3 regions of the Agrobacterium sp. rho-8.1 genome follow, and region 2 is predicted to be linked to each of the others. Evidence: predicted binding sites of a transcription regulator. Region 2 holds the regulator's gene; each other region holds the start of a gene.

The links. Region 2 encodes LexA, which represses DNA repair genes until DNA is damaged. Its sites were predicted from a motif close to TGTTCNNNNTGTGTTCNG; they were not measured.
Region 1: RMR21_RS26230 (LexA family protein) is a predicted target of LexA. The motif match lies at 4,397-4,414, and genes of this name have one in related genera.
Region 3: RMR21_RS24185 (ImuA family protein) is a predicted target of LexA. The motif match lies at 10,655-10,672, and genes of this name have one in related genera.

Annotation. Positions count from the first base shown of each region.
Region 1 is NZ_CP192794.1:61,168-68,507, forward strand. Features, by position in the region: gene RMR21_RS26210 (L,D-transpeptidase) at 1-430, shown strand, start outside; gene RMR21_RS26215 (DUF4139 domain-containing protein) at 496-2,424, shown strand; gene RMR21_RS26220 (SDR family oxidoreductase) at 2,577-3,860, shown strand; gene RMR21_RS26225 (DUF2269 family protein) at 3,860-4,336, shown strand; gene RMR21_RS26230 (LexA family protein) at 4,446-4,886, shown strand; gene RMR21_RS26235 (Y-family DNA polymerase) at 4,891-6,168, shown strand; gene RMR21_RS26240 (telomere resolvase) at 6,258-7,340, opposite strand, start outside.
Region 2 is NZ_CP192788.1:1,327,610-1,340,039, forward strand. Features, by position in the region: gene bamA (outer membrane protein assembly factor BamA) at 1-69, shown strand, start outside; gene lpxD (UDP-3-O-(3-hydroxymyristoyl)glucosamine N-acyltransferase) at 119-1,186, shown strand; gene fabZ (3-hydroxyacyl-ACP dehydratase FabZ) at 1,179-1,646, shown strand; gene lpxA (acyl-ACP--UDP-N-acetylglucosamine O-acyltransferase) at 1,643-2,455, shown strand; gene RMR21_RS06725 (LpxI family protein) at 2,459-3,325, shown strand; gene lpxB (lipid-A-disaccharide synthase) at 3,322-4,524, shown strand; partial or broken gene RMR21_RS06735 (amino acid ABC transporter ATP-binding protein) at 4,612-4,839, shown strand; gene gltA (citrate synthase) at 4,909-6,198, opposite strand; gene RMR21_RS06745 (ComEC/Rec2 family competence protein) at 6,598-8,946, shown strand; gene RMR21_RS06750 (glutathione S-transferase family protein) at 8,969-9,646, opposite strand; gene lexA (transcriptional repressor LexA) at 10,045-10,758, opposite strand; gene RMR21_RS06760 (VOC family protein) at 10,963-11,835, shown strand; gene kdsA (3-deoxy-8-phosphooctulonate synthase) at 11,835-12,430, shown strand, end outside.
Region 3 is NZ_CP192791.1:74,874-87,303, forward strand. Features, by position in the region: gene RMR21_RS24130 (SDR family NAD(P)-dependent oxidoreductase) at 1-549, opposite strand, end outside; gene RMR21_RS24135 (LysR family transcriptional regulator) at 652-1,428, shown strand; gene RMR21_RS24140 (3'-5' exonuclease) at 1,925-2,917, shown strand; gene RMR21_RS24145 (LysR family transcriptional regulator) at 3,158-4,057, opposite strand; gene RMR21_RS24150 (L-talarate/galactarate dehydratase) at 4,176-5,348, shown strand; gene RMR21_RS24155 (LacI family DNA-binding transcriptional regulator) at 5,361-6,386, opposite strand; gene RMR21_RS24160 (Bug family tripartite tricarboxylate transporter substrate binding protein) at 6,627-7,607, shown strand; gene RMR21_RS24165 (tripartite tricarboxylate transporter TctB family protein) at 7,670-8,149, shown strand; gene RMR21_RS24170 (tripartite tricarboxylate transporter permease) at 8,202-9,701, shown strand; gene RMR21_RS24175 (hypothetical protein) at 9,748-9,939, shown strand; partial or broken gene RMR21_RS24180 (IS3 family transposase) at 10,208-10,424, shown strand; gene RMR21_RS24185 (ImuA family protein) at 10,738-11,490, shown strand; gene RMR21_RS24190 (Y-family DNA polymerase) at 11,411-12,430, shown strand, end outside.

The DNA.
Region 1 (7,340 bases), on a different replicon from region 2:
GGGCTCGCGCGAGCCGTCCGCAAGAGGTGGTCGGGGCTCTATCGAGATCATCACCAGCGAACATACCCTCTATTACACCACGCCTTCAGGTGAACAGTTCACCTACCCGATTGCTGTCGGAAGAGAGGGTAAGCAATGGTTCGGGACGACCCGTGTGGTGTCGAAGAAGGAACATCCAGAATGGCGACCAACGGCGGAAATGCGCCGAAAGAACCCAAACCTTCCTGCCGTTGTAGATCCGGGGCCATCGAATCCCTTGGGAACGCGAGCGCTGTATCTCGCTGATGGCCTCTTGAGAATCCATGGCACGAACGATCCTTCTTCAATAGGAACGAACGCTTCCAGCGGATGCTTCAGAATGTATCGTGAAGACGTGGAAGAGCTGTATGAGATGGTTCGAGCGGGAACGCCTGTTACCGTCCACCAGTAATACTGTTTGAATGAGCAGCCGGGGACTGTCTGTCACGTCGCCATAGTCCAAGCAGGGGAGCTTTCATGATGATTACCAAACGCGTTCTTCCAGCCCTTTTCTTCACACTCGTTTCAACAACAGCCTTCGCCGCCGTCAATGGTCCGGTGAAATCTGTAACCCTGTCGTCCGGAGGTCTGGCCGAAATCATCAGGTCTGCTGAGGTCGGCATAGATTCTGAAATCACCATTGAGGTCCCGCTCGACCAGATTGACGATGTCCTGAAAAGCCTGGTTGTCCGTGACGGCATGGGGCAGGTCAAGAACCTGTCGCTTGCGGGGCCAAATCCCCTTGAGGAGACCTTCCGGACGCTGCCTTTCAAGGCTTCGGACCTGTCCTCGATGCCAAAGCTTTTGGATGCTATCAAGGGAACGCGGGTCAAGGCAGGCGACAAGGAAGGTATTGTTCTAGGCGTAACCGCCATCGAAGGCGAAAAGACGCCCAAGGCCTGGCAACTATCCCTGATGACGGATGATGGCGAAATTGCCATGGCTGCAATGCCGGGGACAAAGGTCGAAATTCTCGATGCCATTGTCAAAGCAAAGCTTAAGACAGCCATGGATGTTATTGCCAGAGGCAACACCGATGGTGCGCGGACTGTGACTTTGAAGCTGGACGGATCGGCAGCGCGGAACGTCGATATTTCCTACGTGGTTCCGGCACCGATCTGGAAAACATCATATCGTCTGGTGACCAGCAAGGAAGGCGAAGTTCGGCTGCAAGCTTGGGCGGTGTTCGAAAATGCATCGGGAGAGGACTGGACCAACGTAGGCGTGACACTCTCTTCGGGCAAGCCGGTCACTCTCAAGCAGGCACTCCATCAACATTTCATGCGTGACCGCACCGAAGTGCCAATCGACACCGCATCGGCGATCCTCCCACAAGCGATGGCAAAGCCGATAATGGAGCGCGCAAACCGGGTCGAGGCCGCGCCAATGGCTGGCTCAATGGATTTTGAGGCATCAGCGCCAGCTCCCTTCGCAATGGCGCTAGGCCAGCAGTCGAACGCGGCCGAGCAGGATGTGACATCCACATTCGCGCTCAAAGGCACCTACAACATCAAGAATGGCGATACGGTGTCCGTTCCCATCATCGATCAAGGCGTGAAGGCCGAAATGGTCTCGCTCTACCGGGCAGGCATGGCAAGCAACCATCCGGTTGCTGCTGCTTTGATTGAAAACAACGCGGGGATTAGCCTGCCGCCGGGCATCATGACCGTTTACGACGACAAAGTCGGATATGTTGGGGATGCTCAGATCAACGGCCTACCACGAGACGGAAAGCAGTCCGTGAGCTTTGCTGTCGACCAGAAAGTCAACGTTGCCTCGTCCGTCAAAACAGATCAGCGGATCGTCAGCCTCAAGGTGGTCGATGGCATGATCCACACGAAGTCTTCCACTGTCGAGACGGCGACCTACGACATAACCGGTGCTCAGGATGGCGAGCGGACGGTCGTCATCGAGATCCCCAGGCGTAGCGGCTGGACGTTCAAGGCTGAAGGTCAGGATGAGGCCACCGTCGGCGACTATCGCATCAAGGCCAAGCTGAAGGCCGGTGAACTTAAAAGTGCCGAAACTCGGTTCGAATTGGTCAACGACGAAACCATCTCACTCATCGATGCGGACGCCTTTACTCTTGTAGCTTGGCAGGATGCAGCAGCGGATGCCGAGACGAAGGCAAAGCTTGCTGAACTTGCAAATGCACGGCGGAGCCAGAATGACGCGCAGGTAAAGCTGCAAGTGCTAGATCAGGACTACAGCCGGGCGGCAGAAGAGCAGGCTCGGGTCCGTGAAAATCTGCAAGCTGTCGGTGAAGGAGATACGAAAAATCGCTTCGACAAGCAACTCAATGTGCTGGAAGACAAGCTTGGCTCAATCGAAGGTCAGCGGATCGAGCAGCGAAAGGTTCTGGACGACTTCACCGAGAAGGTCGGCAACATCATTAGGACGTTCTGACAGGCATCGCTAAAGCTAGGGCGCGGAAAGCGCGCCGGGCAGAGGACTTGCGGCGTCACGAGAGGCAGCGCGAAGAACAGAGGCGTATGGATGAACAAAGAGCAATCGATCGTCGCTTTTAACGCAGTGCTGCGGTCAGGTGCCTGCGTTTGATGAGAATTTTAGTTCTCGGAGCGAACGGCTTTATCGGCACCTCAATTGTAACCCGGCTTATCGCAGACGGGCATCAAGTGACCGGTTTCGGGCGGCATGTGGAGCGAGCGAAGCATAAGCGGGTGTCGGTAGAATGGGTAGCAGGCGACCTAGCCGCTATGACAAGAGCCGAAACGTGGCGAGATTTGATCGACGGCAAACAGGCCATCGTCAATTGCGCGGGCGCTTTGCAAGACGGTTTGGCCGATGACCTGGTTGCATCTCAGGACCGGGCCATGGCGGCGCTGTATAAAGCGGCGTCAATGGCAGGCGTGGGGCGCATAATCCAGATCTCTGCCCGTACAGACGGCGGTGCCGGCACACTTCCATTCTTAGCGACAAAGCGTCGAGCTGATGAGGCTTTGGCCGCGAGCGAGCTGGAACACGTTATCCTGCGGCCTGCGCTCGTGCTTGGCCGCAATGCTTATGGCGGAAGCGCGTTGTTGCGTTCTCTTGCCAGTATGCCTTTCGTTCTTCCGCTCATTCATGCCGGTAGCAAGGTCCAGACTGTAGCCGTCGATGATGTTGCAGAAGCGGTTGCTGTGGCTGTGAACGGTGGTCTTCCGTCTGGCACTGACATCGATCTTGCTGCGAGTGAGCAAATGACCTTGGGCGAGCTAGTGCAACTGCACCGGCAATGGCTTGGGCTCGCGCCTGCAAAGATTGTCGCCGTTCCTTCTGCCGCAGGCAGGATCGTCACCTATCTGGCCGACATTGCGGGGCAACTTGGCTGGCGCTCGCCGCTGCGCTCAACAGCAATGAAGGTGATGGAGGCGGGGGTAACGATCCGCCAGTCTGTGCAGGCGCCTGCCTTGGCTCGCACGGCTCAACAGACGTTGGACGCTCACCCTTCCGGCGTTCAGGATCTTTGGTTTGCCCGGCTGTACCTCCTGAAGCCTATCGTCATCGTTATCCTTGCTGCGTTCTGGCTGTTGTCGGGCCTCGTTCCGCTTGCGAACCCTTCTCGCGCTGCAACGCACTTCCTCCCTTTCATGTCACCAGCAATGGCAATGGGTGTCACCCTTGCGACTTGTGCGCTCGATGTGGCGTTGGGGTTATTTGTGCTGATGCGGCCTTTCGCCCGAAGGGCGATGATCGGAATGCTGATCGTCTCGGCGTCTTATCTCGCTGGCGGGACAATCTTGGAGCCAGGTCTATGGCTTGATCCTCTCGGGCCTCTGGTGAAAGTGCTTCCGTCAATTGCGCTTTGCTTTGTGGCGCTGGCAACGTTGGATGAGAGATGATGGATCTCACGGAGTGGCTGCGTCTTGCGCATGTCGTCGGAGCGACGGTCTTGTTCGGGACCGGCGCAGGCATAGCCTTCTTCATGGTCATGGTACGACAAACCGATAATCCGGCGCTCATTGCGCATGTATCGGGGACCGTGGTCATAGCCGACACGCTGTTTACGGCCACTGCTGCCGTTGTTCAGCCAATCACGGGATACTTCCTCGCGGAGAGTATCGGCTGGTCGCTAACTGAAGGCTGGATAGCGCTGTCGCTCGTTCTCTACGTGTTCACGGGACTATTCTGGCTTCCTGTCGTCTGGATACAGATCCGCTTGCGGGATCTCGCAAGGTCAGCCGCTTCCTTGGGGGAGCCGCTACCGGCGCAATGGTATCGGCTCTATCGCATCTGGTTTGCCTGCGGTTTCCCTGCGTTTTTCGCCGTCCTAGCCATCATATGGCTCATGCTCGCAAAGCCGGATATCTCCTTCTAAAATAGCTGCGATCAATCCTGCAGGGAGATCGAGCGAATCCGAGTTGACTCGACCCAATATGAGAACATAATAAGAACAGAAATAACAGCCAGCAATGCCGAGGCTTTCTATGAAAACCAATTTTTCGGCCATTGAGCCTGTTTCCGTCGATTATATCGTTCGCGAGATCAAGACTGCTGGATTGCGGATTTCAGCCGGGTTCCCGTCACCGGCAGGCGACGACTTAGAAGATCCAATAGACCTCATAGCTTGGATGGTACGACACGAACACGCGACATTCTGGTATCGCGTGAGTGGCAACTCCCTGTGTCGCGCAGGCATCCTTGATGGCGATTTCGTCGCCATTGATCGGGCAGGAAAGGTGAAGCCAGGACGAACGGTCCTTGCCTACCACAACGGCGACATGCTCCTGAAAGTGCTGACACAGCGCGACGGTCGAATGTGGCTTGAGGCGCGTTCCGACGAACGCTACCCGCCGCTCGCCGTGCTCGAAACCACTGAAATATTCGGCATCGTCGCGGGTATCGCCCGTCGCTATCCAGTCGATTGAAGCCATGGCTGAACCGATAGCGCTGATCGACTGCAATAATTTTTATGTTTCTTGCGAGCGGCTTTTCGACCCGCGCTTGCGCGACAAGCCCGTGGTTGTCCTGTCAAATAACGATGGCTGCGCCGTCGCGAGATCGAATGAAGCGAAGGCCCTTGGCATCGGGATGGGGGAGCCCGCGCACCATTTTAAGCAGAAGACGAAAGAGCACGGCATTCGTCTCTTTTCATCGAACTATACGCTTTATGGCGACATTAGCCGCAGAGTGGCGGCGACGATTGCCGACTTTTCCCCGAGAACAGAAGTTTACTCGATAGACGAGACTTTCGTTGATCTTTCTGGCTTCGGTGGACGAATGCTCGATCATGCGACCGAGATGAGGGAAACCGTCCGCCAGAATACAGGAATCCCAACCTGCATTGGGATCGGGCCGACCAAGACGCTCGCGAAGTTCGCGAATTTCATTGCGAAGAAAAACCCGGTCTTCAATGGTGTCGCGGACCTGATGAACACGGAGATCGCGGGCTATTGCATGGCTCGCACCGATGTTTCGGAAGTGTGGGGCGTGGGATCGAGAACGACCGCCAAGCTTCGAGAGATCGGAATTCACACCGTCTCGCAGTTGCGCGACATGCCCCTTCCGCTCGCTCGAAAGATCGGAACAGTCGTGCTTGAGCGCACCGTGTCCGAGTTGAATGGGCTGCGTTGCATCGACATTCAGGACATCGAACCAACCCGTAAAGGAATGGCCGTCACAAGATCCGCTGGCAGTCCCATGACATCTCTCGCCGTGTTGCAGCAGGCGATCACCGCCCATGCGACCAGAGCGGCCGAGAAGCTTCGCAATCATGGCCTCGTCGCCAGCCATATGCAGGTTTTCTTTCACACCAACCCGCACAACGGAACGGCTCGCGATAGCGGATCGAGGACAGCTCGTCTTTCCCCACCGTCAAACGCGACAACCTCGCTCGTCGGCACCGCCCTTGTCTGCGCCGCCAGAGCTTGGAAGGGCGATCCAGAGGGGAATGGTTTTGCTTATACCAAGGCCGGGATCATATTGGATGACCTTATTCCCGCCGAGCTTGCTCCCGTTGACCTCTTCGCACATGAACAGGAGCGATCAGGAAGGCTGTCAGCGGCCCTTGATGCAGTGAACGACCGATGGGGCAAGAAAACCCTGATTCTCGCATCAGAGGGCTTTAAACAGCCCTTTGCGACCAAAGCGGATATGAGATCGCCGCGCTATACCACGCGGCTATCCGATTTGCCTGTTGCAAAAGCTTAACTGTTGCGCCGACGGTAGACGGCGATTGGGGAGATTGACCGACTCGTGGCCGAGAAATAGGCTGAGCGCCTCATCAACTTCTCGATTGACTACAGGCTTTCGAGGCGATGCGTGGTACGGTCTGCTACTCGCTCAGCTCGCACCAACGATTCCCCGACCTCCTCTGGAAGCGTGTAGGTCATGTAGGAGAGTGACGTTTCCAAGTCGTTGTTGTTGTGACCGAGGATGGCGGCGAAATAGCTGTTCTTCGATACCGTCTTAGGCGCAAAATTGTGGTACGCTACCTCCGCGTAGAGGTGCCGAAGTCCATAGGGCTTGGGATCTTCTTCTTTCGGCCACAGCTTTCCGAACAGTTCGATGACAGCATCACGCAGCGGTAGTCGTGCGTCGTCGCTGAAGTCGTTGAGCTTCATCTGTAGCCACAGTTTACCTTGGCTGCTTGCGCGAAGCCGCTGATAGGCGTCAAGGACGAGCGTTGCGGGTGCCAGTGTCGGGATTTCGTAGGTCATCCCGAATTTGGTGCCCTCACGCTCTTTCGTCTTCGCCTGGCCCTTGAAAAGGACGCTCCATTTGGAGACGCCTTTTGCGTAGGGTGCGGGAGAAAACTCGGCGCGGGTGAACACCTCAAACGGACGCCGGCCAGTCGTGCCGATCAGGCCTATGGCAACTTCCATCGGTTTTTCAGACTTAAGCAGGTCGGTGCAGATCCGCACGACCTCCTTGTAATTTTCGAAGGTGATGAGCGATCCATGCTTGACGGCTATCGTGGCCATCTTCCGCTTTCTGGCCTCATCATACATTGCAGGATCGCCCGAAGCGATCTTCATCATAGGATGTTCTTCACCGAACGCCTCACGAATGGCATTTCGATATCTGGTTACATAAGATATGATCGTGGTGAGAGCCTTGCCCTCATGCACTTTCAGCTCGCTTTGCCAAAGGGCCTGCATCCCTGCCTTGTCGCTGATATCGTTAAGAGCCTCAATGAATGAGGAGATCTGCAATAGTAGCGTCGGCTTGCGACCTACAATATTCTCTTCGGCGCGTTCGATGCGCTCCTCGATCGACGCGGCGACGCCTGACTGAGGGAGGTCGGCAGCGGCAATATAGCTCTTTAAGCGGTCGCGCAGCTTGCGCATGTTGCAGATGGCAACGGGTGTGTTCTTATCCCC
Region 2 (12,430 bases):
GTGCCATTCATGAAGGAAGACTACGACGAAGTGCAGAACTTCCGGTTTGGCATGTCCAACACTTTCTGATATCGGCAGTCCAGAACTGCAAGTTTGAACGTTCTGGAGTGTACTGTTGATGGAATATAATGTTTTTTTTCCGCCCCATGAAGGCATGCGATTGAGAGATATCGCTGACCGTCTTGGGGCGGAACTGTCTGATCAGGCTACTGGCGAGCGCTTGGTGCGGTCTATTTCTCCGGTGTACCGGGCAAAGTCGGATCAGCTGTGCTACATTCTCTCCCGAAAGAACCGCGAAGAGCTTCTGACCTGCGAGGCTGCGGCCATCATCTGTGATGCAGCGCTTCAAAATCTGGTCCCTGCACATATTCCGGCTTTGATTTGCAAAAATCCGCACACCGTGTTTGCTCAGGCTGGCGCGCTTTTGCACGTATCGGCCATGAAGCCTTCGGCGATCATTGAACAGACCACCGAGATTTCATCCTCCGCGCATATTGATTCCACGGCCAAGCTCGAGGCCGGTGTGATCGTTGAGCCGCTGGCGGTCATCGGCGCGAATGTGCACATCGGCTCCGGCACGCGTATCGGCCCCGGCGCGATCATCGGCGCGGATGTTCAGATCGGACGCGACTGCACGATTGCGGGCGGTGCGAGCATTCTCTCGGCTTTGATCGGCAATGGCGTCATCATCCACAACGGTGCTCGCATCGGGCAGGATGGTTTTGGTTATGCACCTGGCCCACGCGGCATGATTAAGATCGTGCAAATCGGCCGTGTCATTATTCAGGATCATGTCGAGATCGGTGCGAATACCACCGTCGACCGTGGTACCATGGATGATACTGTGATCGGCGAAGGCACGAAAATCGACAACCAGGTTCAGATTGGCCACAATGTGCGCATCGGTCGCCATTGCGGCATCGTCAGCAAGGTTGGCATTGCCGGCAGCACCCGTATCGGTGATGGTGTGATGATCGGCGGTGCCAGCGGCATTAATGGTCATATCACCATTGGAGACGGCGCGCAGATCGCTGCGATGAGCGGCGTTGTCGCTGACGTGCCTGCTGGTGCCAAATATGGTGGCGTTCCGGCGCGGCCGCTCAAACATTTCCTGCGCGACATGGCAGAGCTGCTGGCGCGCGCTGAGGAGCGAGATAAGAAGACAGGAGAGAAGAAGAATGTCTGAAGAGACAAAAACGACGCTTGGCGCGGCTGACATCCTCGAAGTGATGAAGCTGCTGCCACATCGTTATCCCTTTTTGCTGATCGACAAGATCATCGATATCGACGCCGACAATTCGGCAACCGGCATCAAGAATGTGACAGTCAACGAACCGCATTTTACCGGTCACTTTCCCGACCGTCCCATCATGCCCGGCGTTCTGATCGTGGAAGCCATGGCGCAAACGGCGGGTGCCATCTGCGCCCGCAAACAGGGCGACGGCGGTCACCTCGTTTACTTCATGACCATCGACAATGCCCGCTTCCGCAAGCCCGTCGTGCCGGGCGACCGACTTGAAATCTACGTGGTGAAGCAGCGCCAGCGCGGCAATGTGTGGAAATTCCATTGCGATGCGAAGGTGGACGGTGTTCTGGTGGCTGAGGCGGATATAGGTGCGATGATGATCCCTGAGGATCAGCAATGAGCAAGATTGCGGCTTCGGCCAGAATTCACCCGATGTCTTTTATCGAAGACGGTGCGGTCGTCGGTGAAAACGTCGTTGTCGGTCCGTTTTGCCATGTTGGCCCGAAGGTAACCTTGCATGATGACGTTCAGTTGATCAGTCACGTCGTTGTGTTGGGCTGCACGACTGTCGGCAAGGGCACAAAAATCTGGCCGTCCGCTGTCATCGGCGGCGATTCGCAGAGTGCGCATCATAGCGCTGTTGATACGACACTCGTCATCGGCGAAAACTGTACAATCCGCGAGGGTGTGACGATGAACACCGGTACTGTCGAGCATGGCGGCACCACGGTCATCGGCAACAACAATCTGTTTCTGGCTTATGCGCATGTGGCGCATGACTGCCGCCTCGGTAATCATGTCATCCTGTCCAACAACGTCATGCTGGCTGGCCACGTCACGATCGAAGACCGCGCCATTCTGGGTGGTGGCTCTGCCGTCCACCAGTTTACCAGAGTCGGCCGCCAGGCCTTCATCGGCGGGCTGTCCGCCGTCAGCTATGACGTCATTCCCTATGGTATGCTGAACGGCAATCCTGGTATTCTCAGCGGGCTGAACATTGTCGGCATGACACGTGGGGGCATCGAGCGGGCAGAAATCCACAAGGTTCGACGCGCCTACAAGCAGATATTCGAAAGCGAAGGCAATGTGCGGGCCAACGCCGCTGCCATTCGTGATGAGTTTCTGGACTGCCCGCAGGCATTGGAGATCATCGACTTCATCGCCGCGGCCAATGACAGGGCCATCTCTTCGCCCAACCGGGGAAAATAGCCCGTGTCACAGGATGCGGGGCGTCTGGCGATCATCGCGGGCAGTGGACTTCTTCCCTATTATGTGGCGGAAGCTGCAAGAGACGCCGGGGAGACGCCCTTCATCATCCGTTTGCAGAACCATGCGGATCTCGACTGGTCGAATTTCGAAAATGCATCGATCAGCATTGGTGACGTGTCGAGCCTCGGCAAACTCTTGGCGAGCCACGGTATAGGTCGTGTCGTTCTATCCGGTGCTGTGTCGCACCGGCCGGAGTGGCGGGAAATCCGCCCCAATTTCAAGATGATCGCGAAGATGCCGTCGATCATCCGCACGCTTCTGTCCGGCGGTGACGACACGGTGCTTCAGATGGTGATCGGGCTGATCGAGGCGCAAGGTGCGCGGGTGATCGGCGCCCATGAGATCGCACCAGGTTTGCTGGCGACAACCGGCTCTCTGGGACAGATAGAGCCCAGCGATGAGGATCGCCGTGATATTGCCAAGGCTGCGCAGGCAGCGCTTGCACTGGGGGCGCTCGACGTGGGGCAGGGTTCTGTTTCCGTCGGTGGTCGTCTCGTTGCGCTGGAGGGCGTTGAAGGCACCGATGGCATGCTGGCACGTGTCGCTTCGCTTCGTGCCGAAGGTCGTATTTCCAGCCGCCGAAAAGGCGTTCTGGTCAAACTGTGCAAGCCCCAGCAGGATATCCGCGCCGATCTGCCGACCATTGGCCCATCGACGGTGCATAACGCCGCCAAGGCCGGGCTTGCCGGCATTGCCGTGGAAGCGGGCAGGGCCTTCGTGCTCGATCGCGAGGCCATGTTGCAGGCAGCAAACGAGGCGGGATTGTTTGTCTGCGGTATCGATACAGGACTTGCGGGAGAATTGATGTGACCGACAGCGTGCTCAAGCTTGCCGTCATTGCAGGTGAAGTCTCCGGGGATCTGCTGGGTGCTGATCTCGTACGGGCTTTGAAAACGCAATATCCAGGTCGGGTCGAACTGTTGGGTGTCGGTGGCGATGCCCTGATGGCTGAAGGTCTTGTTTCGTTTTTCGATTACTCGGAATTGTCGATCATGGGCTTTACCCAGGTTCTGAAAAAACTGCCGCAACTGATCGCGAGAATCAAGGAAACGGCGAATGCCATCATCGCGGCCAAACCAGATGTTCTGTTGATCATCGACAGCCCGGATTTCACGCACCGTGTGGCAAAGCGCGTTCGCAAAGCCATGCCCAACCTGCCTGTCGTCAACTATGTCTGCCCCAGTGTGTGGGCGTGGAAAGAACAGCGCGCGCCGGCGATGGTGTCCTACGTCGATCACGTCCTGGCACTTTTGCCGTTCGAGCCGGAAACCATGCGCCGCCTGGGCGGGCCACCGACCACTTTTGTCGGTCACCGCCTGAGTGTGGACAAAGACCTGCTTGCTGTTCGCGAAGCACGCGCAGCGCGGCCGTTGCCAACCGCAGGTCAGCCGAGAACCATTCTTCTGCTGCCGGGTTCGCGTTCTACCGAAACGACCCGCTTGATGGAGCCGTTTCAAACAGCTGCGACAGATTTTGTCGATCGCAACGGGCCGACCCGTTTCGTCCTTCCGACGGTTCCCCGTCAGGAAGCGCGCATCCGTGAGCTTGCCGCGTCGTGGCCTGATCATATCCGCCCCGAAATCGGTACGGATACCCCGTTCAAATGGAAGGCATTCGCTGAGGCCGACGCTGCGATCGCTGCATCCGGCACCGTCATTCTGGAGCTCGCGCTTGCCAATGTTCCGCTCGTATCCGTCTACAAGACGGACTGGATTTTCACGATGCTGAGCAGGCGCATAAAAACCTGGACCGGCGCGCTTCCCAACCTGATTGCGGACTACGCATTGGTACCCGAATATATCAACGAGGTCGTGCGCGCCGGCTCCATGCTGCGTTGGGCGGAACGCCTGTCATCCGATACGCTTCAGCGGAAGGCAATGCTGGAAGGCTTTGCGCTGGTGCAGGAGAGATTGCGAACGACACGCCCGCCGGGTGAGGTGGGAGCAGAAATACTACTGTCCACCTATTGGCTCAAGACAGGTGCACTCAGCCGCGCTTTCGAAAGCTGAGACGTCCGGTGGCGCAGAAATGTGTGCTTCATCTCAGTCCGGCACATCGTTTGCGCGTGACAGGCGGTGTCGTGGAAGCGCGTACTCCTCGTAGCAGAAGTGCTGGAAGTCATGCGCGAACTGGCAGCGAAAGGCATGACGCTGGCCATGGTGCCCCAGGAGATGCATTTCGCCCGCGATGTCTGCTTGCGTGTCGTCTTCATGTACGACGGGAAAGTCCACGAAATCGGCCCGCCGGAGGTCGTATGCGCAACACTGAAAACGCCTGAACTGAAACAGTGTTTAGGAATGAAGGCGTCACTGACGCATTGTTGATACCGCTGTAGTCATCAAAAAAGCCGGGCATGACACCCGGCTTTTTGTGTTCGTTACAACGGTCCAAGCTTAGCGCTTGGAGACTGGTGTGTAATCGCGCTTAGCCGCACCCGTGTAGAGCTGGCGAGGGCGACCGATGCGCTGCTGCGGATCTTCGATCATTTCGTTCCACTGTGCGATCCAGCCGACGGTGCGGGCGAGCGCGAACAGAACGGTGAACATGGTCGTTGGGAAGCCGAGCGCCTTCAGCGTGATGCCGGAGTAGAAATCGACGTTCGGATACAGCTTCTTCTCGACGAAGTAAGGATCGGACAGAGCGATCTTCTCGAGTTCGAGAGCGACCTGCATGATCGGATCGTCACCATTGCCGGTGGCTTCCAGAACTTCATACATCGTCTTCTGCATGATCTTGGCGCGCGGGTCGTAGTTTTTATAGACGCGGTGGCCAAAGCCCATCAGGCGGAACGGGTCGTTCTTATCCTTGGCGCGGGCGATGTATTCAGGAATGCGATCAACCGAACCGATTTCGTTGAGCATGTTGAGCGCGGCTTCGTTGGCGCCACCATGGGCAGGTCCCCAAAGGCAGGCGATGCCGGCTGCGATACACGCGAACGGGTTTGCACCGGAAGAGCCGGCAAGGCGAACTGTCGATGTCGATGCGTTCTGCTCATGGTCTGCATGCAGGATGAAGATGCGATCCATAGCGCGGGCCAGGACCGGATCGACCTTGTAATCTTCGCATGGCACGGCAAAGCACATGTTGAGGAAGTTGGACGCGTAGTCCAGGTCGTTCTTCGGATACACGAAGGGCTGGCCGATGTGGTACTTGTAGGCCATTGCCGCGATGGTGGGCATCTTGGCGATCATGCGCAGCGAAGCGACCATGCGCTGGTGAGGATCGGTAATGTCGGTCGAGTCGTGATAGAACGCCGAGAGCGCGCCGACCGTGCCGCACATGACAGCCATTGGGTGGGCGTCGCGGCGATAACCGGTGAAGAAGCGGCTCATCTGCTCATGAACCATGGTGTGGCGCGTGACGCGGGTGTCGAAGTCCTTCTTCTGCGCAGCCGTCGGCAGTTCGCCGTAGAGCAGCAGATAGCAGGTCTCGAGGAAATCACCCTGTTCGGCCAGTTGCTCGATAGGGTAGCCGCGGTGCAGAAGAACACCTTCGTCACCATCGATGTAGGTAATCTTGGACTCGCAAGACGCAGTCGAGGTGAAGCCGGGGTCGTAGGTAAAGGTACCGGTATTTTTGTAAAGCGTGCCGATGTCGACGACCTTAGGTCCGATCGTGCCTTCCCGGACAGGAAGATCGACCTTATTATCGCCGAGTGTCACTGTCGCGCTAGTTTCCGTCATACCATACCTCCGAAATATGCAGGCGATGCGGGGGACGCATCAGCCAGTTTAAGCGTCAGCGATTTAGCTATATGATCTGCGCGATAAAGCCAAGCTATTCAGCGGCCGAATTGTGCATCGCGGCATTCCAAAGTCCTGAAATGGAGCATTTCTACGGCATCCTGTTTCATTCTAGGTCAATGCTTCCTTAATCACACAACCCGTTGCAATCTGCCTTTTCAGGTTGCAAACTAAGCCCCTGCGGCAGGGGGCGCCAGTCGTGTGAACGTTCAGGAAGACAAACGGCAGATCCGTGCTGCAGCAACGGGTTTCGTCTCACAGACGGACCTCGATGATTTGTTGTCCCCGCTGCATACCTCGAGAGGCGCTGTCGTCTTATCCGGTCAAGCGCCAGACCGCATGAAACGTCTGACCTTCCGTGTCTACCAATGGATTCGTCGCTGCGTTGCGGAGGAAGATGCCTACCGGCAAGGCTTTCTTTTCGTCCCGGTGTTCGTCGCGGCAGGTGCGGCCTTCTGGTTTGTCCTTCCTGTCACGCCATCGTCATGGATGCTTCTGGGACTAGCCATTTGCTTGGCCGCCCTGGCCGTTGCCACATATCATCGTCCGGGCGTGACGCCTGCTTTTTTCAAGGTTCTGACACTCGTTCTGGCCGGTATGCTCCTTTCTGACTGGGAGGCAAGGCGAGCAGGGACTGTCATTCTCGATACGCCCGTCACGACGACGGTCAGCGGTACGGTTGAGCGTCGAGAACTGGATGCCAGGGGGTACTGGCGTTATCTGATCGAACTCAAATCCACCTCCGACCCGATCCTCACACGTCCACCGGAACAAGTCTCCGTGGTGTCGCGCAGTCGCCATGAGGCGATTGGTATCGGCCAGACAATCAGCGGAAAAGCCCGTCTCTCTCCACCATCCGGTCCTGCATTGCCCGGGCTCAACGATTTCGCCTTCGCATCTTTTTTTAACGGCGTCGGCGCAACGGGATTTTTCTATGGCGCACCAAAGGCTATGCCATCAGGTCAGGAACAGTCGGAAACAAAGACTTGGACCCAAACGGCCGACACGTGGCTCTACCAACTTCGAAGCAACATCGCTCAGCGTATTCGGGACTTGATCGGAGGGGATGCCGGTGCCTTTGCGGCGTCCATTGTCACCGATGAGAGACGTGCGATTTCCAATGACACGATGGAGGCGCTACGCGTCTCCGGGCTGGCGCATATCGTTGCGATCTCGGGGCTCAATATGGCACTGGCGGCCGGTATCTTCTTCGTGGGACTGCGCACCGCATTCAGCCTGTTTCCGGGGTTTTCGCAGCGCTGGCCCGTCAAGAAAATATCGGCCTTTGCGGCACTCGTGATGACGCTGGCATACTATCTCATTTCCGGTTTTGCGGTTTCAGCCGAACGCGCTTGGTTGATGATGTCGATCATGCTGTTTGCCGTGTTGGTCGACAGGCCGTCGATCAGCCTGCGCAACGTGGCGCTGTCGGCGATCGTCATCATCCTGATATCACCGCATGAGGTGATGGGCCCAAGCTTCCAGATGTCCTTCGCCGCAACACTTGCGCTGGTTTCCGGTTATGCCGCCTGGAGCAGATGGCGCGGGGACCGAGAACGATTGACAATGGCGCGTCCGCCGTGGTGGTTGTCACTGGGCTCCAAAGCGGCAACCATCATCGGTGGTGTCGTCATCACGTCACTGATCGGTGGCATCTCGACCGCCATCTATTCCATCGAACATTTTCACCGGATCACCGCCTATGGTTTGGCCGCAAACCTTGCCGCCATGCCGATCATGTCGCTCATCGTCATGCCGTTTGGGCTGGTCGGCATGCTGTTGATGCCGTTCGGACTGGATGGGCCCTTTCTCAAGGTCATGGGTTACGGCATGGCGATGGTCATCAAGATAGCCAAGGAAGTATCGAGCTGGGGTGGCGACACAACGATTGGACGCCAGAACGGATGGTTTCTCGCGGTATCGACGACCGGCTTCATGCTGATTGCACTGCTGCGGACACGGCTTGCTCTGATCGGGATTCCCTTCATATTCGCTGGGCTGACGATGCTTGTGACAGAGCAATGGCGCAGCAAGCCGGATGTTTTGATTTACGAAGATGGCTCTCTCGTCGCTCTGCTGTCAAAAGATGCAGTTGCAACCACGAAACAGCGCGGCTCCGGTTTCGTTTATGAGCAGTGGGAAAAAGCACTGCCGCTGCCAGCTCAGCATGTGGGAGCGAAGATTCTGGACACGCCGCAAACGGATGACGACGACGCTGGAGAGACCACGGCTCCATCATCTCGGGGTTTCATTCCTCTGACGGACGCTGAACGAAGAAATGCCACGCAAGACATGGAGACCGCCGCGTCAACCGTCGGATTGTTCACATGCCGTAAAGACATGTGGTGCGTTGCGAAATCGGACAAGGATGTCACGATCGCCGTTGTGTTTAATACTGCCTTCACAGGCACAGCATGCGATATTGCCAGCATCGTGGTGACGACACGCCGATCTCCGTTTTCCGCGTGTCGCTCCGGTGCCCTTCTCATCAGCGCCGATACATTACGACGCACGGGCTCCCTCGAACTTTGGCTTGGACGGAAGGATCAACCCATCGCACGTGCCGAAGCTGCAATGCAGGGACAGAGCCGTCTCTGGACGACGCATCGCACCTACGATTGGCGCAGCAAGAGCTACGATGACGCACTGCCTGACCATATCCAGCAGATGCTGTCTGTCGGCCAATAGGTGCCCGCGCGGGACCATTCACCTATGTGGTGCGCAAGTCTTCCAGCCACTCCCCAGACGCTCGCGCTTCAGCCTCATGCCCGGCATCGCGCCAGACCTCCTGCAGTGCTGCTGTTTGCCATTTCTTCATGGATGGAAGAGACAGAAGCAATTGTTTGTAGGTCTCACTTTTCTCAGACAAACCAGTTCCATAGGTCTGGAACCGAAACGCAACAGGGCAGAAAAAAGCATCGACTGCCGTGAAGGTCTTTCCAGCAAGAAATGGACCTCCGGACACAGAAAGGCCCTGCTGCCATAGAGCATCGATGCGGGAGATGTCATGCTGGAGGTTCCCAGTGATTTGGCGTGGTTTGATCCGCAAGCCGACGCTCATGGGGTGCTGGTTGCGCAGCGCCGAGAAGCCCGCATGCATTTCAGCAACCGCAGACCTGGACCATGCGCGTGCTTTCGCGTGATCGGCCCAAACACCAGGGTGCCGTTCGCCCAAGTATTCGATGATCGAAACGGATTCCCAAATCGTGAGATCACCGTCAACAAGGCATGGGACTTTGCCTGTTGGCGAGAACGACTGGAAGTCGTGAACAGTCTCGCCAAACGGCACCAGTTTTTCCTCGAACGGAATAGCAAGTTCTTGCATCAGAACCCAGGGCCGCAAGGACCAGGAAGAGTAGTTCTTGTTGGTTATGTAAAGTTCATACATCCGAAGCCCCCTGTTGTCAGGACTGTGTTATCGCAGGTCACATGATTGATACAGACGACCTACGAGATCAAAGACTTCAATTTATTTGATGTTGCGCAATCCGGTCTAGTCTGAAAAATGGGTGTCTTCGACATGAATTCCGGGGCAGAGGCAATCATAAAACATCGCTGAAAAAAACATCCAAAGGCGCAAATCGTCATGCGGCCCGTAACGTCATTGTAGTCGCCAAACACACGGGCGGTGACGTGACAGGATCACGCGATGCAAACCGCGATCACGCGACCATCGAGGTCAAGGTTCAATCATCGATAGCGATTTGGGATGACACCAGCGCAGCGGGGGCCACGCTGTTACGAGAAAACGCCAAAGAATTTCGCGAACCAAAACTTGCAATTTGCTCAGTGATAACGGCGAATGAGGCCGACCAGCTTGCCCTGAATCTTTACGCGATCCGGTCCGAAAATACGTGTCTCGTACGCCGGGTTTGCAGCTTCCAATGCAATGGATGCACCCTTGCGGCGGAAACGCTTCAATGTCGCCTCCTCATCATCCACGAGGGCAACGACGATATCGCCGGGGCTTGCTGTGCTTCCGTCGCGAATAATGACGGTATCGCCGTCAAAAATTCCTGCCTCGATCATCGAATCGCCTTTGACCTCAAGCGCATAATGCTCGCCCGAACCCAGCATATCCAAGGGCACGACGACGTCGTGCGTATTGTTCTGAATGGCTGAGATGGGAACGCCTGCTGCGATGCGTCCCATGACAGGAACACTGACGGCGTTGGACATCACGTCATTGGCTGGCGGAGGAGGCTCCGAAGCTTTTGGCTTGCCAAGGCTACCTTCGATCACGCTTGGTGAAAACCCGCGTGGTGGCTTTGCTGGGGGAGTGTAGGACTCAGGAAGCTTGATGACTTCGAGCGCGCGTGCACGATTCGGTAGCCGGCGAATGAACCCGCGTTCTTCCAAGGCTGTTATCAGCCGGTGAATGCCGGATTTCGAGGCGAGATCGAGTGCATCCTTCATTTCATCGAAGGAGGGGGGCACGCCTGATTCTTTCATTCTTTCATGAATGAAGAGAAGCAATTCCTGCTGTTTGCGCGTGAGCATGGACAATACCCTTGGATTTCGAGGCGAAGATTCGCGAAACAAATACAGAACGAACACTATATGTTCCATATGTGTTCTGCAATCCCCTAAAATTTTGTAAAGTTCCTGTCATTGTGTGTCTTTGCGCGTCACATAATCATCCTGTAGGAAATGTTATGCGGCTAGGACGTTGTTTGTCGCCGATAACAGGATGTGGATTTCCAAATGAGTCGCGACATCGATCATCTTGTCCTGCCGGTCTCGAGCTTGGAAGACGCACGTGGACGCCTTTCCTCACTCGGTTTTACCGTCTCTGCGAGTGCCAAACATCCCTTCGGCACAGAGAACGCCTGTGTCTTTTTGAAAGATGGAACCTATTTGGAGCCACTGGCAATCAGCGATGCCGGTACGTATTCGATGAATGCGATGAGCGGGAGCGCCTTCGTCTCAAAGGATAAACGCTTTCGCGATCAGCGTGGCCAGAACGGAATGTCTGCCCTTGTTGCCAAGAGCGAGAATGCCGATTCGGATCACGAGCATTTTATTGCGGCAGGTTTATCCGGCGGAGATCCTTTTTCATTCAGTCGTCCCGTTACATTGCCGGATGGCAATACCTCGCAGGCAAGCTTTCGACTGGCCTTCGCGGGCGACAACGCGAGTGACGTCTTCTTTTTTTCGTGTCAGCGCATAGCAGCACTTCCGGCTGATCGCTCTGACCTCGAGCGCCACAAAAATGGCGTCACCGGTATTCATCAAGTCGTTCTGAGCGCAGACAAGCCAAGCAATTTCACGCGCTTGATAGAGTTGGTTTTCGATGCAACGGCCGTTGGTGAAGGTGAGGAAGAACTTTATGTCCAGGCGTCGAGCGTTGGCATTCGGCTTGTCAGACCGGCGGCAGCCCAGCATTTCTTTGACGCACCTCCGCAAAGTATCGGTCCGGGTTTGAACGGTGAGGCAATTGTCTTTTCGGTATCCGATCTCGCCGTGACAGCAGCCGTGCTTGCTGCTAATGGCGTTGCATACACGCGTAAGGGCGCTCGTGTGCTGGTTCAGCCAGCTTCCGGCCAGGGCGCGATATTTGCTTTCGAGGAGTTATGATGAGCGTTCGCAACAATCTTGATGTCGTCGTCGGCGAAGGTGCCGGACAGGTCACATTCTCCAACACGAAGCGTTTCTCGCTGATCGCTGGCCCTTGCCAGATGGAAAGCCGTGATCATGCCTTCATGATTGCGGAAAACCTCGCCGAACTTTGCGGTAGGCTTGGGATAGGTCTGGTCTACAAGTCCTCCTACGACAAGGCTAACCGCACATCTCTGTCGGGACAGCGAGGCATCGGGATAGAGAAGGCACTGGAGGTCTTTTCCGAGTTGAAACAACAATTCGGCTTCCCGGTTTTGTCCGACATTCACACGGAAGAGCAGTGCGCCACTGTCGCGCCTGTCATCGACATTCTGCAAATCCCTGCTTTCCTTAGCCGACAAACGGACCTTCTAGTTGCCGCCGCCAAGACAGGCCGCGTGATCAACGTCAAGAAGGGCCAGTTTCTAGCGCCCTGGGACATGAAGAACGTTCTGGCCAAGTTGAACGATAGCGGCAACCCGAATGTGCTTTTGTGCGAACGCGGCGCATCGTTCGGTTACAACACGCTTGTGTCCGACATGCGCTCCCTGCCTATCATGGCATCGCTCGGCGC
Region 3 (12,430 bases), on a different replicon from region 2:
GGCCAGCAATGGATTGTAGGGGATGAAGTGGAAATGCGGGTCATCCCAGAACACCGGGGCAAACAGGCTGCCGGTCGAACTGACCGAGACGACGCGCGCTCCTTCCGCCGCTGCCAAATGACGGCGCAGGCCGAGCGTGAGGGCAAAATGGCCGAGGAAGTTTGTGGCGAACTGCATTTCATAACCCTGGGCGCTCCGCTGCAGATCTGGCAAGGCCATGACGCCGGCATTGTTGATAAGGGCATGCAACGGTTTGTCCCAGTTGTCGACAAAACGTCTGACCGAGGCTAGATCGGACACATCCAGCGGACGCACATCGATGTTTTCGTTGCCGGTCTCGGTTCTCAGGTTCTGCGCCACCTCTTCGGCCGCATCTGGCCGGCGCGCAGCGATTGTGACCGAGGCGCCGGCTTCGGCGAGGCTTTTCACCGTTTCAATCCCGATACCGCTCGCGCCGCCGGTGACGATCATCGTTTTCCCGGTCAAATCGACACCGGACAGCACATCTGTGGCAGTTGAGGAAAATCCGAAAGGCAGATGTTGTGACATTGCTTTGACCCTTTAATGTGTTTGGTTGCAATGGAAATAGCATTCCGGCATTGTCCGGTGTAGATGGACACAAACGAACAGCATGCTGAGGTTTTTCGAACAGTGGCGGGCTTGTCGCCGGCTGAGCTGACGGCCTTCGTCGCTGTGGCCCAGTTTGGCGGATTTCGGGCCGCCGCTCGCAGATGCAATCTCAGCCCCTCTGCCCTCAGCCACAGCGTCGCCAATCTCGAGACGCGTCTGAACGTCCAGCTTTTCCATCGCTCTACCCGCAATGTGTCGCTGACGGATGCGGGGCAGCGGTTCCTGACGCGACTCCGCCCCGCGCTGGACGAGATCGCCAAGGCAACCGAAGAACTCGGCGATTTCAACACCACCCCTTCTGGGAAGATACGGATCAATGCCGATGCTACGGCCGCCGAGCAGGTTCTGAGGCCGCTGCTACTGAAATTCATGACCGCATTCCCCAAGGTGCAGATCGAGATCGTCAGCGAGAGGCAGCTCGTCGACATAGCCGAGCATGGATTTGACTGCGGAATCCGGTCCAGTGAAATCGTGTCAGAAGACATGATCGCTGTGCCGATCGGGCCAATGCAGCAGCATGTCGTTGTCGCTGCGCCTTTCTATCTCGACGGCCTTCCGGCATTGCGCTCCCCCGCCGATTTGAGTGAGCACCGCTGCATTCAACTCCGCATGCCGAGCGGAAGACTATACCGCTGGGAATTCGAGCACCGGGGAGAAGCCCTGGTTGTCGAGACCAAGGGTGGCCTTATCCTCGACAACTCCCGCCTCATTCTTGCAGCGGCAATGGACGGCTACGGGCTGGGCTATGTCACCCGATGGATGGCCGGCCCCGCGATCGATGCAGGCCTGTTGGTGTAACTCCTGCAGGAATGGACACCACCCTATCCCGGACTGTGCCTCTATTATCCGCGCCATCGTCACCTCAGCGCGTCGATGCGCGCCTTCGTGGCATACCTTCGAGAGCAGGCGCAGTAAAATTGTACCGGCGCATGCCCCTGGGCGGAGGGCAGGGATTGGCCTTGATCAGCCGGTGTGTGGGACTGTTGACTGACGAGCTCTGCGGAAAAGTTTAAGCGGCCGCGCGCGCCGGGGGCTGTCGATCCCGGGTCCCGGCATTGCCGGCGCTTTGCTGACCCTCCTGCGGCACCCCGTTTAACCGGTCTTGCGGGAGGCGAACGGCTTTCGCGGTTTCCGCTTCAGCTGGTATGCCCATTTCTGTTTCGGGCACTCTTGAGTGCCAGACAACCGTCGCTGCACGATGATCGCGAGCAGTGACATGTTACTGCTTCCGCTTGATCTGCGCAGGCTCGCATGTTTTGAAGTTGCCAACGGATGACAGGGATATAAACACCGAATGGCAGAGCAGTTCGATATGTTTTCGCAAGCGGCTGGTGGAAGCCGACCAATCTCCCGTGACCGGGCAAAACGTGCCATCCCCGACAAGGCAACTATCAACTCCACCGTTGCCCTGAGTGAAGACGACATGGTCCGGCATCTGTCGCAGACAGGCCGCTACCGTATCCTGAAGAAACTCGAGCCACGCACGGTCGCGACAGTGATCCGTCCAGAATACCCGCTCAGGGGCATCATCCTCGACACCGAGACGACAGGCCTCAGCGCCCGCAAGGACGAAATCATCGAGATCGGTGCAATTGCCTTCACCTTCGATGATACCGGCCGCATCGGCGATGTCACCGGTATCTACGGCGGGCTTCGGCAGCCGAGCGTTTCCATCCCTCCCGAAATCACCAAGCTAACCGGCATCACCGATGAGATGGTGGCTGGACGGTCGATCGACCTGGCAGCATTGCAGGCTTTGATCGAGCCTGCTGATCTTGTCATTGCCCACAATGCCGGCTTCGACCGGCCGTTCTGCGAGGCGTTTTCTCCGATGTTTGCCGGCAAGGCCTGGGCCTGTTCGAATTCGGAGATCGACTGGTCAGCCCATGGATATGAAGGCACCAAGCTTGGTTATCTGATCGGGCAGGCGGGGTATTTTCACGAGGGGCATCGCGCGGTCGATGATTGTTTTGCTCTTCTGGAGGTCTTGGATCGCAAAGTTGATGGCTTGGCCTCCAGCGCCTTCGCCGAGCTCTACCAGGCCAGCCAAAGGTCCCGGATACGGATTTTCGCCGAAAACAGCCCCTTCGACATGAAAGACCATCTGAAGGCGCGCGGCTATCGGTGGTCGGACGGAAGTGAAGGCCGCCCCAAATCATGGTGGATTGAAGTTGGTGAAGAGGCGCTCGCCGATGAACTCCACTATCTCCGTACCGAAATCTACCGCTATCCTGACGCCGATCCACCAGCCAGACGCCTAACCGCCTTTGATCGCTTCCGGGCGTGAGCATCTGATCGTATGACCTGACATGCTTCGAGCCTGCCTGTGGAGGCTTTGGACAAAGTGTAGCGTCGTCACAGTCACCGATTGGATCCGTGCTCAGTACCGCCGGCCCAGCTTGGCGAAACGAACCCAATTGATCTCTCCGAGCAGCAAAATATTCTTCGTCATGGTACCCGTCATACCTTAAAGACGTGGTTGTGGACGGTCTACTGAGATCAAATGCGGCCCGACCACGGCGTCGATTCAGGCGGAGAGATCGCTGACTGCCGAGCTTGCGATAATGGCGCGGATTTCGGGTAAGGCAGGATTGGTATTCTCAGGGCTCCAGATGGCATGCAGCTCTGCAATACAATGTTGCCTGAGGTCGAGCGGGCGGAAGACGACATTGTCAAAACAGGCGTTGCGGGTTGTCGAAGGAACGATGGCGAGGCCGATACCGGCACTGACCAGAGACAGGATGGCCTGCGAATGGGTGCTGCTCTGGACGATTCGAGGCGTGATGCCATGCTGTGCCATCAAAGTCGTCACCTTGTCGTGCAGATAACGCGCCTGGGGCGAGAACATGATAATCGGTGTGTCGGTCAACGCTTTCAGTCCAGGCAGGCGTCTGGCCGCAAGCGGGTGTGCTCTTGGAATGGCTAACATCATCAGTTCCCGCACAACGCTCAGACTTTCCAGTTGATGCGTTCCCGACAGCGGACGCGACAGGCCTAGGTCAATATCTCCGCGATTGATCGCCTGAAACTGCTCTGCGGTTTCCATCTGCACCAACTCGAGCTCTATACGAGGTGCAAGTGTACGCGCTGCACTGACAAAGTTTGGCAGGAGGCCGTAGGTCGCCGCACCGACGAACGCAATACGGATAGAGCCGTTGCTTCCGCGGGCGGCTTGGCGAGTAGCGGTAATCGCCGCGTTGCCCTGGACAATAAGTTTTTGAGCCTCGACGAGAAAGGTATGCCCCGCGGCCGTCAGCGTGACCCGTCTACTGGTGCGCTCAAAAAGCACAACACCTAGCTCCTGTTCGAGCAGTCTGATCTGACGGCTAAGGGGCGGCTGCGTCATGTTAAGACGCCGCGCTGCGCGGCTGAAGTTCAGTTCAGATGCCACCGCAACAAAGGATCTGACCTGTCCCATATCCAGCATTTATTCAATTCCTGTATCGATCTACATCAATTTTCGATTTGGACTTAAATCGATCAAGCAGATATTGGTCAAGACACAAGCTCCCCGAGTAGGGCGAAGACAAAAATGGGGTGGAGACATGAACGTGCAGATGGCAACGACAAGCGTATCCCAGAACGCCATGAGTGCTGACAGCATTGCGTGGATCCGGCTTTCGTCAATCTTCCTGCCGCTGAAGACGCCGATCAGCGACGCGAAGGTTCTGACGGGGCGACAGAAACCGCTTACGGAGGTCGCGTTCCTGTTTGCCGAGATCGAGACGAAAAACGGCCACAGTGGTATCGGCTTCAGCTATTCCAAGCGTGCGGGCGGGCCTGGGCAATACGAACATGCCAAGGAAATAGCTCATGTTCTCATTGGCGAAGATCCGAACGATATCGGTAAACTTTGGAGCAAGTTGTGTTGGGCTGGCGCATCCGTAGGGCGCAGCGGACTTGCCGTGCAGGCAATCGCAGCCTTTGATGTTGCGCTTTGGGATCTCAAAGCGAAGCGCGCCGGTCTTCCGCTCGCAAAACTGTTGGGTGCCCATCGCGACAGCGTCCGGTGCTACAACACATCAGGTGGATTTCTTTCCTCTCCGATTGAAGAAGTTCTCGATAATGTCGAGCAATCTATAGCGGCAGGTATCGGTGGCATCAAGATTAAGGTCGGACAGCCTGACATGAGCGTCGATCTCAAGCGCGTTGCGGCGGTTCACGAGCGAATTGGCGACCGTGCGGCGATGATGGTTGATGCCAACCAGCAATGGGATCGTCCAAGTGCAATGCGCTTTGGTCGTCTGATGGAGCCTTACCATCTGACGTGGATTGAAGAGCCGTTGGATGCCTACGATATCGATGGACATGCTACGCTCGCAGCCCAGCTTGATACGCCGATTGCGACCGGCGAAATGTTGGCGAGCGTGCTGGAGCATGTGGCTCTCATTCAGAACAATTCGGTTGACTTCATTCAGCCGGACGCGCCGCGTGTCGGCGGCATCACCCAGTTCCTTAAGATCTGCGCTCTTGCGGAAGCGAAGAAGCTGCAGCTAGCCCCGCATTTTGCTATGGAAATCCACCTGCATCTTGCGGCAGCTTATGAGCTTGAGCCATGGGTAGAGCATTTCGACTGGCTTGATCCTCTGTTCAACGAGCGTCTGGAAATCAAAGACGGCAGGATGCTGGTGCCGAACCGGCCAGGTTTAGGGATAACGTTGTCGCAACAGGCTGGACACTGGACGCGTGGGGTTGCAGAGTTCGGCAAGCGGCCATGAGGTAACCATACCTCAGGCCGTTCCTCGGGCAACGATGTGGAAGTCGATTGTAATCATCGTTTCGACATTGGGGTCACCATCGATTTTTCTGAGAATGGACCGTGCGGCCTGGGTACCAATATCGCGGCGGTCGATCCGTATTGTGGTGAGCGGCGGATGCGTATGAGGTGCGAAGTCGAAGTCACCGAAGCCGATAATGGCGAGTTCATCGGGCATGCGGCACCCGCGCGCGTGGGCTTCTGCAAGGGCGCCATGGGCAACCACATCCGATGAGCAGAAAACGCCCAGCGTACCTTCGCCGCGCGTGAGAAGTTCCGCCATCGCGAGGCGTCCATCACGGAAGGTCGAGGGAGAGTTCATTTCCAGTTCTGGCAGTTCAACGTCTGCAACACCCTTGAGACGGTTGACGAAGCCATCGCGACGCTGGACGGCGCGTGGGTCGTTAGCGCCGATCTGTGCATAGCGATCGTAGCCGCGGATGAGCAGGTGTTCAGCAACCAGCGCCCCGACACCAGCGTGTGAAAAGCCGACCGCGGTGTCGAGCGGCGAGGGTGTGGAGTCCCAGATTTCTACGATCGGAAGGCCAGCGCCTGTGAGCATGGCGCGTGTTTCCTTGAGGTGCGTTACGCCAGTCAGAATAATACCGTCGGGGCGCCGTGCAAGGATGGCCCGCGTGAGTTCCAGTTCCCTGGCGTTATCGTAGCCGGAAAGGCCGAGCAGTAACTGGTAACCGGCGGATACCAGTTCGGCGTTGAGGCCTTCGATCGTTTCGGCAAAGATGGTGCTGGCGACAGAAGGGACGATAGCGGCGATCAATCTGGTTCTTTTGGAAGCAAGACCGCCAGCAAGAAGGTTCGGCACATATCCCGTTCGAGCGATGACCTTCTCGATCGCTTCCAACGTCCGCGGTTTGACCAGCGCTGGCTTGTTCATCGCGCGCGATACCGTCACTGGCGAAACGCCAGCAAGCTTGGCGATATCGGCCAGCGTCACCGGGCTATTACTCGTCATGCGCTTGCTCTTGAGGTCGTCGGTCATGGTCACTGCTCCTCTTAAAATGATTTACGCTTTCATTTTTAATCTAATCAAGTGTCTAGGCATTTTCTTTTGCAGAAAACAATTCATACCTTTGATTCAGAACGATTTAAAATATGCTTCCCGAGGTTGCAGTGGCGGATTTTGACGCTAGAATGAAAGCGCTTCCATTTCTTCGGAAGGAGGGTTTCGAAGAGTGGACTAACGGGACCGGCCATGCGCCGGACAAGTGGAGGAAACAGTATGAACCTCATGCGTTCAGTGACGCTTGCATCCGCTGCGGCGGTGATATCAGCCGCCGGCCTACAGCCGGGTTATGCGCAGGACTATCCGACCAAGACCGTAACCATCGTTGTTCCATTCGCAGCTGGCGGCAATACCGATACGTTCGGCCGTCTCGTTGCAGAGGAGCTCGATAAGCGGTTGGGACAGCGTTTCATCGTTGAAAACAAACCGGGTGCCGGTGGCAATATCGGCCTCGGGGATCTCGCCCGCTCCAAGCCCGACGGCTACACGATCGGCATGGGTACGGTAAGTTCCAATGCAATCAACCAGACGCTCTACAAGAAACTGCCTTACAACAAGGAAAAGGGCTTTGCGCCGATTTCTCTGATAGCCAGTCTTCCGAACGTTCTCGTCGTCAATCCGGATAAGATAAAGGCGAACAACGTCGAGGAGTTGATCGCGTTCCTGAAGTCGGAGCCGGGCAAGCATACTTATGCCTCTTCCGGTGTCGGCACATCGATCCATCTGGCAGGCGAGTTGCTGGCAACGAAGGCCGGCGTCAAGATCACTCACGTCCCCTACAAGGGCAGTAGCCAGGCCATCCTCGACGTTGTGGCCGGGCATGTCGACATGATGTTCGACAATATTCCCACGGCTGCCCAGCAAGTGAAGGCTGGTAAGGTCAAGGCGCTGGCCGTCACGAGCCTCGAAAAGGCTGATTTGCTCCCTGATGTGCCGACCATGGCAAGCGTCATTCCCGGTTTTGAAGCGACCTCATGGCACGGGCTCTTCGCTCCTCCCGGCACGCCGCCGGAAATCGTCGAAAAGCTCAGTAAGGAAGTTCAGGCGATCATTGCCGAGCCAGCGATGAAGGCGAAGCTCGAAGCGATGGGCGTCACGCCCGTCGGCAATACATCCGCCGAGTTCCAGGCTTTCATCGACAAGGAAACGGCGAAATGGGCCGATGTTATCAAGGCCGCCAACGTGCCGTTGCAGTGAGGCGCTCTGTCGGCCGGGACGAGTGACCGGCCGACACATCTTTCACACGCGAGTATCATGCCATGCTGAAAATTAAGAACCGCCGGGACTTCTTTGGCGGTGTGACGATGATCTGCGTCGGACTGCTGTTCATCTGGTTCGGCCGCGAGCTTGAAGTCGGAAACTCCTTCCAGATGGGGCCGGGCTATTTCCCGACCATGCTTAGCCTGTTGCTGATCATCATTGGAGCCCTCATCATCCTGCAGGCTCTCGTTGTGGGGGGTGAGGATAGCGAGCCGGAGATCTGGAACTGGAAGGCCTTTGGCCTGGTGATAGCAGCGCCGGTGTGCTTTGGCATGTTGCTCGCAGGCCTTGGTCTCGCACCTACCATGTTCTTGCTGATCGTCGGGGTAGCGACCGCCAGCCGATACGCCAATTGGTATCATTCGATCCTGCTCGGACTTTTCCTCGCGGTCTGCTCCGCGCTGCTGTTCACAAAACTCCTCTCGCTTCCTGTCAGCGCCTTTGGCCCATGGGTCCCCTTCATTGGCGACCTCATCTGACGCTTGCATCTGATGCCCTCTGGGCAGCCGACGAAACCGGATTGGACTGCATATGGATCTCTTCTCTAACCTTTGGCTCGGTGCATCCACGGCCTTCCTGCCGATGAACCTGTTCTACGGCTTTGTCGGCTGTCTCTTGGGTACAGCGATCGGCGTCCTGCCCGGGCTCGGGCCGACGGCTACGATCGCCATGCTTCTGCCGATCACCTTCGGCTTGCCTCCCGAATCGGCGCTCATCATGCTGGCCGGTATTTTCTACGGCGCCCAGTATGGGGGCTCGACGACGGCGGTGCTGATCAATCTTCCAGGCGAAAGCTCTTCCGTCGTCACCGCGATCGACGGCTATCAGATGGCCCGCAATGGCCGCGCCGGAGCAGCGCTCGCGACCGCAGCGCTCGGCTCGTTTTTCGCCGGTACCGTCGCGACGATCCTGCTGGCGGTCGCGGCGCCGCCGCTTGCAGCGGTCGCGCTCAATTTCGGGCCTGCGGAATATTTTTCGCTGATGGTTCTTGGCCTCGTTGCCTCCGTCGCGCTGGCCAGCGGGTCGCTGCTTAAGGCGTTCGCGATGATTATCTTCGGGCTGGTCCTCGGGACGGTTGGCACAGATGTCGAGAGCGGCACGCCGCGGTATGTCTTCGATATTCCAGAACTCTATGACGGACTGAATTTCGTTGCTGTCAGCATGGGCATCTTCGGCATCTGCGAGATCCTGCGCAATCTGGAAAACGAGGAGGAACGCTCGGTCGGGGTCAAGAAGGTGACCGGCCTGATGCTGACGAAGGAAGATTTCAAACGGATTATCGCACCGGTGCTGCGTGGGACGGCGCTGGGTTCCTTCCTCGGAGTGCTACCCGGGGGCGGGGCGATGCTCGCCTCATTTGCCTCCTATGCGGTGGAGAAGCGGATATCTCCGAACCGCGCCGAATTCGGCAAAGGCGCGATCGAGGGAGTGGCGGCGCCGGAATCAGCAAACAATGCCGGCGCGCAGACCTCGTTCATTCCGATGCTGACACTCGGCATTCCAGGCAACCCTGTGATGGCACTAATGGCAGGCGCGATGATCATCCAGGGTATCACCCCCGGCCCGAACGTGATCTCGGAAGAGCCGGAACTGTTTTGGGGCATGATTGTCTCGATGTGGTCGGGTAACCTCATGCTCGTCATTCTCAATCTACCGCTGATCGGTCTTTGGGTTCGGATGCTAACTGTGCCGTATCATCTGCTCTTTCCGGCAATCATCGGCTTTTGCTGTATCGGCGCCTACAGCATCAACAACAGCGTCTTCGACGTGTTCGTCATGGCAGGTTTCAGCGTCGTCGGCTTTGCGCTCAGCAAGATGCGCTTCGAGCCAGCACCGCTTCTGCTCGGCTTCATTCTCGGGCCGATGCTGGAAGAAAATCTGCGTCGGGCGATGCTGATCAGCCAGGGCGACCCGACGATTTTCGTGCGCAGTCCACTCAGCCTATCGCTACTCGTTTTCGCCGTCGCTGTGTTGGCGCTGGTCCTTGCGCCAGGCATCAACCGGAAACGCGAAGAGGCTTTCACAGAGTAATCGACAAGTCAGACCTAAGGAACCGGCAAGGGTTATAGCGGGCGGGATGGACAAAAGCGCATTCGTGGAGACGGAACTCGGCTTCGACGCCGCTGTCGATCACCGATTGGACCGATTTCCGTCTGATCTGCGCGTCACGTGCTCGGATAGTAGCGACGTCTATTTCGAGAAAGTGGCCAGCAAGGCCAAGGACGGCGTGCTACCGTTTCTCAATCAGCTCGCCCACGTCCCTGTCTAAAATCTTCCGCCGCAGCATTCTCGTCTTTGGCTTTATTTACATAGAGTTCGCGGCCGACCCATTTCGACGAGTTTGTGAGCGAAATCGAGCCTCGCGTATATCTCGGCTCTTTCGAGTTTGAGCACGTCATGTGCTGGTGCGCATCCTGAGACGGCCTGTCCCGATGACGACGGGAAAGTTCGGTTTGTATGCTACAGCGCGCATCTAAATCCCGATCCGAGATGAACGCGTTGAGAGTTTCAGTGCCTAAGGTTTCCCCGATCCGGTCCGGAAGGCACGCTCACCAGACAACGTCTCGTGCGAAGGCTTCTTAGGCCGATTAAAAACCAACTCTTCTATCCTTGGGACTGGAACGCGACGACCATCGAACAGTGCGTCGGCGAGGTGGATGCCTATATCTGCTGGTACAACGAAAGGCGCATCTAGATATCGCTGGCTCACCCAGCCCGGTCGAACATCGTAAAAGTCTCGGCCTGATCTTATAAAACTGTCCAACTTTTTATCCGCACCCCGTCAACAGCCGACGAACAGCGAAGCTTGCACGCATCGACAGCCGATGCTGAAGGTTTGGTCAGGCTTCCGCGAAATTTATTTTGTGCGTGTTACCCAGCACCGTTTCAAATCTTACTCACTGATTCAATTTGCGAATCTCTCGAGTTGCTAAAAATAGAGGACTGCATTCCTAATTTAGCGCCTCTTGACTCCCATTGAGCGCAGGAACAGAACGTGAACTTCAACATTGAAAACGGCATGAAGCCGTTCCCATAAACGACACGAACCGGAAGGACTACGTGAACGATGGCTGCTGCGCGCGAGCATGTCATAGCGGATCTGCGTGATCGGATCGCCTCGCTGGAAGGCGTCGTGGCGAAGCAAGCGGAATGTCTGCCGTTCGGGGTGAGCGCAATCGACGCGGTGCTGCCGGGCGGCGGTCTAGCCAGAGGCGCTCTTCATGAATTTGCAGGTGGCGGCGCCGGAACCGTCGATGGGGCAGCCGCGGCCCTGTTCGTAGCAGGCGTTGCCGCCCGTACCAAAGGCCAGATCGTCTGGTGCCTGACGCGCCCGGATCTGTTTTTTCCTGCGCTCGCGCAGGCAGGTCTTGACGCAAACCGCGTGATCTTCGTGGAAAGCGATCGCGAAGAGGACGTGCTTGCCTCAATGGAAGAGGCGCTCTCCTTCGGTGGGCTGGGCGCGGTCGTCGGCGAGGTCGTGCGATTGCCTATGCTGGCGAGCCGGCGGCTTCAGCTTGCAGCGGAAAAGAAGGGAAGCCTGGCGCTCGTTGTTCGCAGATGGCGACGACAGGCAGAAGCTAATGATTTCGGCCAGCCGACGGCCTCGATGACCCGATGGAGGGTAAGCGTGCTGCCGTCGCAGGAGTTACCAGTGCCGGGTGTTGGGCGGGCGAGATGGTTGCTGGAATTGATGCGGTCGCGCGCAGGCGAGTGTGCCGAGTTTATTGTTGGAGCGTGTGATGACCAGGGTCGTATCGATCTATCTTCCAGATCTGTCGACGGATCGCATTCGTCGCGCGGATCCCGGCATTCCGGCTGAACAGGCCATCGCCGTGATCGGGAAATCCGGCTCGAAACGCTGGGTGTCGGCGGCAGATGCTGCAGCGAAGAAGGCAGGCCTACGTGTCGGCATGCAGGCGGCAAAGGCCCAGGCCTTGTTTCAGGGGCTGCTGATGATCGATGCCGATCCGAAGGCGGACGCCGACGCGCTGGAGCGCATCACCTTCTGGGCACTGAGCCAATACTCTCCAATCGTCGCAGTGGATGCGCCGGATGGCATCGTCATGGACACCGACGGTGCCGACCATCTCCGGGGCGGAGAGCTTGCCATGTTGAGCGGGATTGCAAATCGCTTTCGGGGCAGGGGGCTGACGGCCCGTGTCGCGATCGCCGACACCTGGGGTGCCGCTCATGCCTGCGCACGCGCCATCACCAGAGAGACGGTGATCGTGCCGCGCGGCGAAACCGTAAAAGCGGTCGAGCGGTTGCCGATTTCCCTGTTGCGTCTGCCTGAAAAGATGACCGGCGATCTAAGGACGCTTGGCTTCCGAACCATCGGTGAGCTTTCCGCGACGCCGCGCGCACCATTGACACTTCGCTTCGGACCGGAAATCGCTCGCCGCCTCGACCAGATCTTCGGGCGTATCGGCGAACCCATCGACCCCATCCGCACGCCCGAACTGATCGAGGTCAGCCGCATCTTCCAGGAGCCGATCGGGGCTGCCGAAACGATCGACAAATATGTCGGTCGCCTGGTCATCGAACTCTGCAACCAACTCCAGAAAAAGGGTCTGGGTGTTCGCCGCGTCGATCTCATCGTCCACAAGGTCGACAACACGACCCAGGCACTGCGGGCAGGAACGGCAAAGGCTGCCCGCGATGTCGCCTGGTTGACGAAGCTGTTTCGCGACAGGACCGAGAAGATCGATCCGGGCTTCGGGATCGAAAAGCTGACCCTTGCGGCGATCATGGTCGAGCCG